Allosaccharopolyspora coralli: one gene and its partner. The protein of the gene in region 2 binds, or shares a complex with, the protein of the main gene of each other region. Links are inferred from orthologs where the notes say so. Each region holds a gene or a part of one and is shown on either strand. Other genes may lie near its edges.

The links.
Region 1: the proteins of uvrA (region 2) and mfd are in contact, whole or in part, in a crystal structure (PDB 4DFC), measured with the Escherichia coli proteins. The link is inferred for Allosaccharopolyspora coralli from one-to-one orthologs.

What each region holds. Positions count from the first base shown.
Region 1 is NZ_CP045929.1:732,606-737,115, reverse strand. The notes cover bases 352-4,510. They hold mfd (transcription-repair coupling factor), read right to left. Parts: upstream 4,170-4,510; coding sequence 552-4,169; downstream 352-551. Other genes in these bases: GIY23_RS03500 (PQQ-dependent sugar dehydrogenase), read left to right, coding at 4,413-4,510. Also shown: GIY23_RS03510 (LCP family protein), read right to left, coding at 1-238. UniProt on the Escherichia coli protein: Couples transcription and DNA repair by recognizing RNA polymerase (RNAP) stalled at DNA lesions. Mediates ATP-dependent release of RNAP and its truncated transcript from the DNA, and recruitment of nucleotide excision repair machinery to the damaged site.
Region 2 is NZ_CP045929.1:3,138,600-3,143,930, forward strand. What follows is about bases 1,176-4,572. They hold uvrA (excinuclease ABC subunit UvrA), read right to left. Parts: upstream 4,238-4,572; coding sequence 1,376-4,237; downstream 1,176-1,375. Other genes in these bases: GIY23_RS14740 (esterase/lipase family protein), read left to right, coding at 1,176-1,236; GIY23_RS14750 (MBL fold metallo-hydrolase), read left to right, coding at 4,547-4,572. Also shown: GIY23_RS14735 (amino acid deaminase), read left to right, coding at 1-145; more of GIY23_RS14740, read left to right, coding at 565-1,175; more of GIY23_RS14750, read left to right, coding at 4,573-5,221; GIY23_RS14755 (IclR family transcriptional regulator), read left to right, coding at 5,323-5,331. UniProt on the Escherichia coli protein: The UvrABC repair system catalyzes the recognition and processing of DNA lesions. UvrA is an ATPase and a DNA-binding protein. A damage recognition complex composed of 2 UvrA and 2 UvrB subunits scans DNA for abnormalities.

The sequences.
Region 1 (4,510 bases), 2.4 Mb from region 2 along the record:
CCTCGTCGGTGGTACGAAGCTCTCGCAGCACCTCTTCCGGCAACGGGTCCCCTTGCGCGTCGGTGCGCGAGTCGTTGCCGACGAGCAGGATGTCCGTCGCGCCGTCGGGTTCGCTCAGCTCCGAGCCGATGACGTCGGTGCTGGTGAGCCCACCGGCGAGATCCCGCAGCGTCCAGTAGGCGTATCCGGTGAACACCAGGACCACGGTGGACACCAGGGCGAGGCCGATCCGGAACACCGACCATCGTCGTCGCGACCTCGTTCCCGGGGGTGAAGGCGGTTCCGGTGGTTCCGGCCCGTCGCCCACAGGCTCCCTGCGCGCGTCGCCCGTGGGTGGTCCGCCGCGTTCCGCCACACCGCCCCCTCGCCGCACGACGCAGGCCGGTCACCCACGCCTCATCACCCGATCGCGTTGCGTGTCGCGACCATGACGCTGTGAGACCAGGATCCCGGGAGTCGAGGAGCGGCGCCACTCGCCCACTCACCCTGCTGGGCGAGCCGACGGTCGAAACCGCAGCGTACAAAGGCTGTGGAGAATTCAGGCGGAGGACTCAGCCGACAGGCGCGGGCTTGCCCGCGAGCGCCTCCAACAGTTCGGTGCACCACTCGAGCAGAGCGTCGTCCCGCAGCTTCGGCGCTCCGATGCGTCCCCCGGCAGCACCTTCGGTCGGGTGCGGGACCGACACCGTGCGCACAGCCGCCTTGTACACGGCCTTCGGGTAGAGCCGCTTGAGCCGCATCTGCTGCGAGTCGGACAGATCCAGCGGCGCCACCCGCAGCGACGTGCCCTGCAACGTCACCTCGGTGACCCCGTGCCTGCGGCACGTCTGCCGGAACGTGGCGACCTTGAGCAACCGTTCGACCGGCTCCGGCAGCGGCCCGTAGCGGTCGTGCAGTTCGCCCCGCACCGCGTCCAACGTGTCCGCGTCCGCTGCCGCCGCGATCTTGCGGTACGCCTCCAGCCGCAACCGCTCACCGGCGACGTAGTCGTGCGGAATGTGCGCGTCCACCGGGAGATCCACCCGGACCTCGGCGAGTTCGGTCTCCCCGTCCGCCGGCTCGGCACCGGCGTGCTGCTTGAACGCTTCGACGGCCTCGCCCACCAGCCGCATGTAGAGGTCGAACCCGACGCCGGCGATGTGCCCGGACTGCTCCGCGCCGAGGATGTTGCCCGCGCCGCGGATCTCGAGGTCCTTCATCGCCACAGCCATGCCCGCGCCCAGCTCGGAGTTCTGCGCGATCGTGGCCAGCCGGTCGTGCGCGGTGTCGGTCAGCGGCTTGTCGCTCGGGTACAGGAAGTACGCGTAGCCGCGCTCCCGGGCACGGCCGACCCTGCCCCGTAGCTGGTGCAACTGGGAGAGGCCGAGCGTGTCGGAGCGTTCCACGATGAGGGTGTTCGCGTTGGAGATGTCCAGGCCGGTCTCGACGATCGTGGTGCACACCAGCACGTCGTGTTCGCGCTCCCAGAAGCCCTGGATGATCTTTTCCAGCCGGTCCTCGTTCATCTGGCCGTGCGCCGTGACGATGCGGGCCTCCGGCACGATCTCGCGCAGGTGACGTGCGGCCTTCTCGATGGACTGGACCCGGTTGTGCACGAAGAACACCTGGCCGTCGCGCAGCAGCTCCCGCCGGATCGCGGCGGCGACCTGCTTCTCGTCGTAGGCGCCGACGTAGGTCAACACCGGATGCCGCTCCTCCGGCGGAGTCAGGATGGTCGACATCTCCCGGATGCCCGCCATGCTCATCTCCAGCGTGCGCGGGATCGGCGTCGCCGACATCGTCAGCACGTCGACGTGCGTGCGCAGTGCCTTGATGTGCTCCTTGTGCTCGACACCGAAGCGCTGCTCCTCGTCGACGATGACGAGCCCGAGGTCCTTGTAGCGCACACCAGTCTGCAGCAGCCGGTGCGTGCCGATGACGATGTCCACCTCACCCTTGGCGAGCCCGCTGATCACCTGCTCGGCATCGGGCAGGTGCGTGAACCGGGACAGCCCCCGGATGGTGACCGGGAACGAGCGCATCCGGTCGGTGAAGGTGGTGAGGTGCTGTTGGGCCAGCAGGGTCGTCGGCACCAACACGGCGACCTGCTTGCCCTCCTGGACCGCCTTGAACGCGGCGCGTACCGCGATCTCGGTCTTGCCGTAGCCGACGTCGCCGCAGATCACCCGGTCCATCGGAACGGCGCTCTGCATGTCGCCCTTGACCTCGTCGATGGCGCCCATCTGATCGGCGGTCTCGGTGAACGGGAACGCGTCCTCCAGCTCCCGCTGCCACGGGGTGTCCGTGCCGTAGGCGTGGCCGGGCGCGGACTGCCGGGCGGCGTAGAGCTGGACCAGCTCGGCGGCGATCTCCTTGACCGCCTTGCGCGCCTTGGCCTTGGTGTTCTTCCAGTCGGAGCCGCCGAGCTTGTTCAGCGTGGGCAGCTCACCGCCGACGTAGCGGGAGACCTCGTCGAGTTGGTCGGTGGGGACGAACAACCGGTCGCCGGGCTGGCCGCGCTTCGACGACGCGTATTCCAGCACCAGGTACTCGCGGGTCGCGCCGCTGACCGTGCGCTGCACCATCTCCACGTACTTGCCGATGCCGTGCTGCTCGTGGACGACGAAGTCGCCCGCCTTCAGCGCGAGCGGATCGACCGCGTTGCGCCGCTTCGACGGCATCCGGCGCATGTCCCGGGTCGACGGTGCACCCCGGTCACCGGTGAGGTCGGTCTCGGTGAGCACGACCAGCGCCACGTCGGGAGCGAGGAAGCCGTCCTCGAGCCCGCCGCGCACCACCGTGATCACTCCGCTCTCGGGGCCCTCGGTGAGGCCGTCGGCGAGCCGCACCGGCAGTTCGGCCTCCCGCATCTGCTCGACCGCCCGCTGCGCGGTGCCCGTGCCCGCGACGACGAGCACTGCCGCGCCGCCGGAGGCGGTGTGCGCGCGAAGATCGGTGAACGCCCGCTCGACGTCGCCGCGGTAGGACTCGACCTGCTTGAGCGGCAACCGCACCACGGTCCGGTCCGCCGCGCCGTCGGCGATGTCGGCATCGCTGCTGAGCTGGGTGAGCTGCCACCACGGCAACCCCAGACCGGTCGTGTACGCCGAGACCTCGCCCAGCGCCCGGTACGCGGAGGCACCGAGGTCGATCGGTGCTCGCCCGCCGTCACCGGCGACCATCCACGAGGCCTCGAGGAACTCCTCGCCGGTGCGCACGAGGTCGGCCGCACGCGCGCGAACCTTCTCCGGGTCGGCGAGCAGCACGTGCGTGCACTCCGGCACCAGATCCGTCAGCAGCTGCATCTCACCGTCGCAGAGCGCGGGGATCAGGGCCTCCATGCCCTCCACCGGGACCCCGCCGGAGATCTTGCCGAGCATGTCGGTCAGGTGCGCGTCCGCCTCGTGCTCGGTGGCGAGTTTCGTGGCCCGTTCCCGCACCGAGTCGGTGATCAGCAGCTCGCGGCAAGCAGGGGCGAACAAGACGGCGTCCTCGTCCGCCTCGGCGTCGAGGGAACGCTGGTCGGCGACCGAGAACGGGCGGATCTCGGTGACCTCGTCGCCCCAGAACTCCACCCGCAGCGGGTGTTCCTCGGTCGGCGGGAACACGTCCACGATGCCGCCGCGCACCGCGAACTCGCCGCGCTTCTCGACCATGTCCACGCGCGTGTAGGCGAGCCCGGCCAGGCGCTCGACGAGCTCCTCGAAGTCGTGCTCCTCCTCGACGGCGAGTCGCACCGGCCGCAGTTCGCCGAGTCCGGGGGCGATCGGCTGAATGAGGCTGCGGACGGTGGTGACCAGTACCCGGATCGAGCCCTGCGGATGCTCCTCGGGATGCGCGAGCCGACGCAGCACCGCCAGCCGCCCGCCGATCGTGTCCGCGCGTGGGGAGAGTCGCTCGTGCGGCAGCGTCTCCCACGAGGGCAGCACCTCGACACCACCGGACCCGATCAGGCCGGAGACCGCGGTGGCGACCTCGTCGGCCTCCCTGCCGGTGGCGGTGACCACGAGCGCCGGACGTACGGCCCCGGCGGCCACGCTCGCCGCGACCAGCGGGCGCGCCGAAATCGGCCCTTCCAGGACGAGGTGCGGTTGTCCCGCGGACTCCACGACGGTGCGGAACGTCGCGTCGGAGAGCAACGGGTCGAGCAACCCCGCGAGGGGTGCGACCGGGGAGCCGGTCTCGGGCATCGGGCAAGCACCTCGTGAGAAAGCAGCGCAGGGCGAGCACAGACACACCCCTGCCCGGGACTGCTTCCGGAGGGGTTCGGTATCCAGCTTAGAGGGTGCGCTGGGTTGATCTGCGTCGGCGGTTCCGGTGGCCGGTCCGCGTAGGCCGACGGGGAACGACTCGCCCCGGCATCCGGTGCGCCGGTCGCGACCTGACGATCATCACACAGTCATCACACAGTCACGGCTGCCACACTGCCGCCTATGCGTCGCCTCGCCGCCCTGGTGCTGGTCACCCTGTTCCCGCTCGCAGCCTGTTCGAGCCCGTCGCCGACGGAAGCCGACGGCGCTCCGCCGCCACA
Region 2 (5,331 bases):
CGACGTTCCCGCCGATAGCGGCCTCCGCGTCGGCGACCGGATCGGTTTCGGCCTCTCCCACCCGTGCACGGTGTTCGACCGCTGGTCGCTGATCCCGCTCGTCCGCGACGACGAAGTCGTCGACCTGATCCGCACGTTCTTTTGAGGGGGCGTTTCAGGGGGTGTTGCTTGGTGGCGGAACCCCAGCTCCCTCCTCGCTGCGGGATCGGTTTCTCGAGTAGCCACCTACGCAACGAAACCGCTGTCCTCGCGAGGAGAGCGCTGAGAACCCGCCGGTGGTCCGGCTGCGTACGTGGTTGAACGCTCAGCGGCTCCGCCGCTGACACGACACGACCCCGACTCGTACTGCAACCACCCACGCGCGGCCTCTCACATGGATTTCCCGGAGCTCTCCGCCGGACGGGTGTCGGCGGTGGCGGAGCGTACGACTGATCGGACTCCTCGAGCGCCATTCGGGCGAACCTGTGAGTACGGTCACGTCCGATCGTTCCCGAGATCGTTGCTCGAAGCACGGGTGCATTGCCTGCCCGGTTGTCCCCAGCTCCGAGGAACAGGACCAGAACCATGCGCCGATGCCGCTTCGCGTTCACGATCGTCTGCGCCGCCGCTCTCGCGTTCACCGCACCCGCGAGCGCTGCCGCCGTCCCCGCCGCCGAGCACGACCCGGTGATCTTCGTCCACGGCTGGAACGGGTCCAGCTGGAACTGGGACGCCATGAAGGCCGACTTCGAGAACAACGGGTACAGCAGCGACGAGCTGCACGCGTGGGACTACGACACCGCGCAGTCGAACGAGATCACCGCCGAGGAGTTCGCGGGCTACGTGGACGAGGTGCTCGCGAGCACAGGCGCATCGCAGGTCGACGTGGTGACGCACTCGATGGGCGGGCTCAACACGCGCTGGTACCTCAGTTTCCTCGACGGCACCAGCAAGGTCGACGACTGGGTCTCGCTCGGCGGCCCGAACCACGGGACCACGTCCGCCGAAGGCTGTGGCGACGACTCCTGCGCGGACATGCGACCGGGCTCGGAGTTCCTCACCCAGCTCAACGAGGGTGACGAGACTCCGGGCGACACGAGCTACGCGACCTGGTGGTCGCCGTGCGACGGGGTGGTGTACCCGGCGGAGAGCACGGTGCTCGACGGGGCGGAGAACACCGAACTCGCCTGCGTGAGCCACCTCGGGCTGCTCGCCAATCACGAGGTGATGGAGGGCGTCCGGGCGTTCGTCGCCTGACCCCCGCACCGGGCCCCGGTCGCTCAGAAGGCATGTGGTTCTCGGCGCGTACTCCCTGGTACGCGAGAGGACCCCAACGCCGCGAGGCGCGAACTGGGACGGCAGCACCGGACCACACACCCAGTTCCACAATGCCCGCTCAGCCTTCCGCGAGTACCGGGGCCAGGTACCGGCCGGTGTAGCTGGTCTCCACGGCCGCGACCTGCTCCGGTGTCCCCTCCGCGACGAGCTCGCCGCCGCCCGATCCCCCTTCCGGGCCGAGGTCGAGCAGCCAATCGGCGGTCTTGATGACGTCGAGGTTGTGCTCGATGATCACCACCGTGTTGCCCTTGTCGACGAGCCCGTTGACGACCCCGAGCAGCTTGCGGATGTCCTCGAAATGCAGGCCGGTGGTGGGCTCGTCCAGGACGTAGACCGTCTGACCGGTGGATCGTTTCTGCAGCTCACTGGCGAGCTTGACGCGCTGCGCCTCGCCACCGGAGAGCGTCGGCGCCGGTTGTCCGAGCCGCACGTACCCGAGCCCGACGTCGACCAGCGTCTTGAGGTGCCGGTGGATCGCGGTGATCGGCTCGAAGAACTCGGTGGCCTCCTCGATCGGCATGTCGAGGACCTCGGCGATGGTCTTGCCCTTGTAGTGCACCTCGAGGGTTTCGCGGTTGTAGCGGGCCCCGCCGCACACCTCGCACGGCACGTACACGTCCGGGAGGAAGTTCATCTCGATCTTCAGCGTGCCGTCGCCCGCACACGCCTCGCACCGGCCGCCCTTGACGTTGAACGAGAACCGGCCCGGCTGGTACCCGCGAACCTTCGCCTCGGTCGTGGCGGCGAACAGCTTGCGAATCCGGTCGAACACGCCCGTGTAGGTCGCCGGGTTCGACCGCGGTGTGCGGCCGATCGGTGACTGGTCGACCTGCACCAGCTTGTCGACGTTGCTCAGCCCGTTGACCCGGGTGTGCCTGCCGGGCACGGTCCGCGCACCGTTGACCTTGTTCGCCAGTACCGCCGCGAAGATGTCGTTGACCAGCGTCGACTTGCCGGAGCCCGACACGCCGGTGACGCCGATGAGGCAGCCCAGCGGGAACGCCACGTCCATCTTGCGCAGGTTGTGCTCGCGCGCCCCGACCACGGTCAGTTGGCGTTTCGGGTCCCGCTTGCGGCGCTGGGTCGGCGTCGGGATGTGCTTGCGCCGTGCCAGGTAGGCGCCGGTGAGTGACTCGCTGTTGTCGAGCAGCTCCTTGTACGGCCCGCTGTGCACGACCCGGCCACCGTGTTCCCCGGCACCGGGGCCGATGTCGACGACCCAGTCGGCGCTGCGCACCGTGTCCTCGTCGTGTTCGACGACGATCAACGTGTTGCCCAGGTCACGCAGCCGGGACAGCGTCTCCAGCAGCCGGTGGTTGTCGCGCTGGTGCAGGCCGATCGAGGGTTCGTCCAGGACGTAGAGCACTCCCACCAGGCCGGAGCCGATCTGCGTGGCGAGCCGGATGCGCTGGGCCTCTCCCCCGGAGAGAGTGCCCGCGGCGCGGTCCAGCGACAGGTAGTCGAGGCCGACGTCGAGCAGGAAGCCCAACCGAGCTTGGACCTCCTTGAGCACCCGTCCGGCGATCATCTCCTCCCGCGTGCCCAGGACGAGGTGCTGGAGGAACTCCGAACACTCGCGGACACTCAGGGCGCTGACCTCGGCGATGGAGTAGTCGCCGTGCTCGGCGTTCTCCATGGTCACCGCGAGGATCTCGGGCTTGAGGCGGGTGCCGTCGCAGGCCGGGCACGGCACGTCCCGCATGTAGCCCTCGTACTTCTCGCGCGCGTAGTCCGATTCGGTCTGCTCCATCCGCCGTTCGAGGAACGGAATGACGCCTTCGTAGCTGGCGTAATAGGAGCGCTGCCGCCCGTAGCGGTTGCGGTACCGGACGTGCACCTGGTCCGAGGTGCCGTGCAGGACGGCCTTTTTGACCTTCGTGGGCAGCTTCGACCACGGAGTGTCCATCCGGAAGCCGATCGACTCGGCCAGGGAGGTGAGCAGCCGGGTGAAGTAGTCGGCGGTCTGCCCGCCCGCCCACGGCGCGATGGCACCCTCACCGAGCGAGAGGTCCTCGTCCGGCACCACCAGCTCCGGGTCGACCTCCTTGCGGTTGCCCAGACCGGCGCACTCCGGGCACGCGCCGTAGGGCGAGTTGAACGAGAACGAGCGGGGTTCCAGCTCGTCGACGCCGAACGGGTGGCCGTTCGGGCAGGCGAGGTTCTCGGAGAACCGGCGCTCCCGGTGCGGGTCGTGCTCGTCGGTGTCGACGAACTCCAGCACCACGAGGCCGTCGGCGAGCCGCAGCGCGGTCTCGACCGAGTCGGTGAGGCGCTGCTTGGCGTTCGCCTTGACCGTGAGGCGGTCGACCACGACGTCGACGTCGTGCTTCTCCTGCTTCTTCAGTTTGGGCGGGTCCTCGAGCTTGTGCACCGCCCCGTCGATCCGGGCGCGCGCGTAGCCCTGGGACTGCAACTGCTCGAACAGGTCGACGTACTCGCCCTTGCGGCCGCGGATCACCGGTGCGAGCACCTGGAACCGGGTCCGCTCCTGCATCGCCAACACCTGGTCGACGATCTGCTGCGGGGTCTGCTTGCTGATGTGCTCACCACAGACCGGGCAGTGCGGTTTGCCCGCGCGCGCGTAGAGCAGACGCAGGTAGTCCGAGACCTCGGTGATCGTGCCAACCGTCGAGCGGGGGTTGCGGCTGGTCGACTTCTGGTCGATCGAGACCGCGGGCGAGAGTCCCTCGATGAAGTCCACGTCCGGCTTGTCCATCTGGCCGAGGAACTGGCGCGCGTACGCCGACAGCGACTCGACGTAGCGACGCTGGCCCTCGGCGAAGATCGTGTCGAAGGCCAGGCTCGACTTGCCGGAACCGGACAGGCCGGTGAACGCGATCAGGCTGTCCCTGGGCAGGTCCAGGTCGATCCCGCGGAGGTTGTGCTCACGGGCGCCGCGGACGACGAGGCGGTCGGCCACTGTGATCCCTTCGGACGGTGTCGAGTGCGTGCGGTGGGTCGAATGCGTGCGGCGAACCGGACCCGGCGGCGAGCGCGATCCGGGCCGGAGCACGAGCGCAGCTCACCGAACAATGCTATTCCGGGGTACCGACAATGCTCGCGCGCCATGGTGTCCGTACCCGCCCACAGCTCGCTGACCGGCGACGACCATGCGGCAGACTCACGCGCGCGAGGTGCGGAGGCCGTGTCCAACGTACGCCTCACGCGACGGCCTCGACCAGGATCGTGCGCGTCACACGATCCTGGTGGAGGCCGTTACGCTCGTCGCGTGGAGCTACAGAACTACACCGGACACGTCGAACCAGGCGGCGCCGCCGCCACCCGCTCGCTGGACGCGGTGGTGATCACGAAGCTGTCGGTGGGCCCGATGGACAACAACGCCTACCTGCTGACCTGCCGCACGACCGGGGACGCGCTGCTGATCGACGCCGCCGCCGAGTCCGACCGGCTCACCGACCTGCTCGGGCACGACGCGTTGCGGCCTCGCCTACGCACGATCGTCACGACCCACCAGCACCAGGACCATTGGCAGGCATTGGGGTCCGTCGCGGGCCAGACCGGCTGCTACACCCTCGCCCACCCGGAGGACGCGCGCCCGCTGCCGGTGCCGCCCGACCGTCTCGTGGAGCACGGTGACACCGTCGAGGTCGGGAACCTGAGCCTCGAGGTGATCCACCTGCGCGGCCACACGCCCGGGTCGATCGCGCTGCTCTACCGCGACCCGAACGGTCGCCCTCACCTGTTCACCGGCGACTCGCTGTTCCCCGGCGGCCCGGGCAAGACCGGCTCCCCCGAAGCGTTCACGAGCCTCATGGACGATCTGGAGTCCCGCGTGTTCGCCGAACTCCCGGACGACACGTGGTTCTACCCAGGCCACGGCGACGACTCCACCCTCGGTGAGCAACGCCCGAAGCTCGCCGAATGGCGCACTCGCGGCTGGTGATTCCCCCCGCGTCCTGTGGGGCGAACGGCACTTTCGCCCCACAGGACGAGGCGAGAGTGCCGTTCGCCGCATCGGCTGATCGCGGACGATAATCTCGACGGATGAGCGAG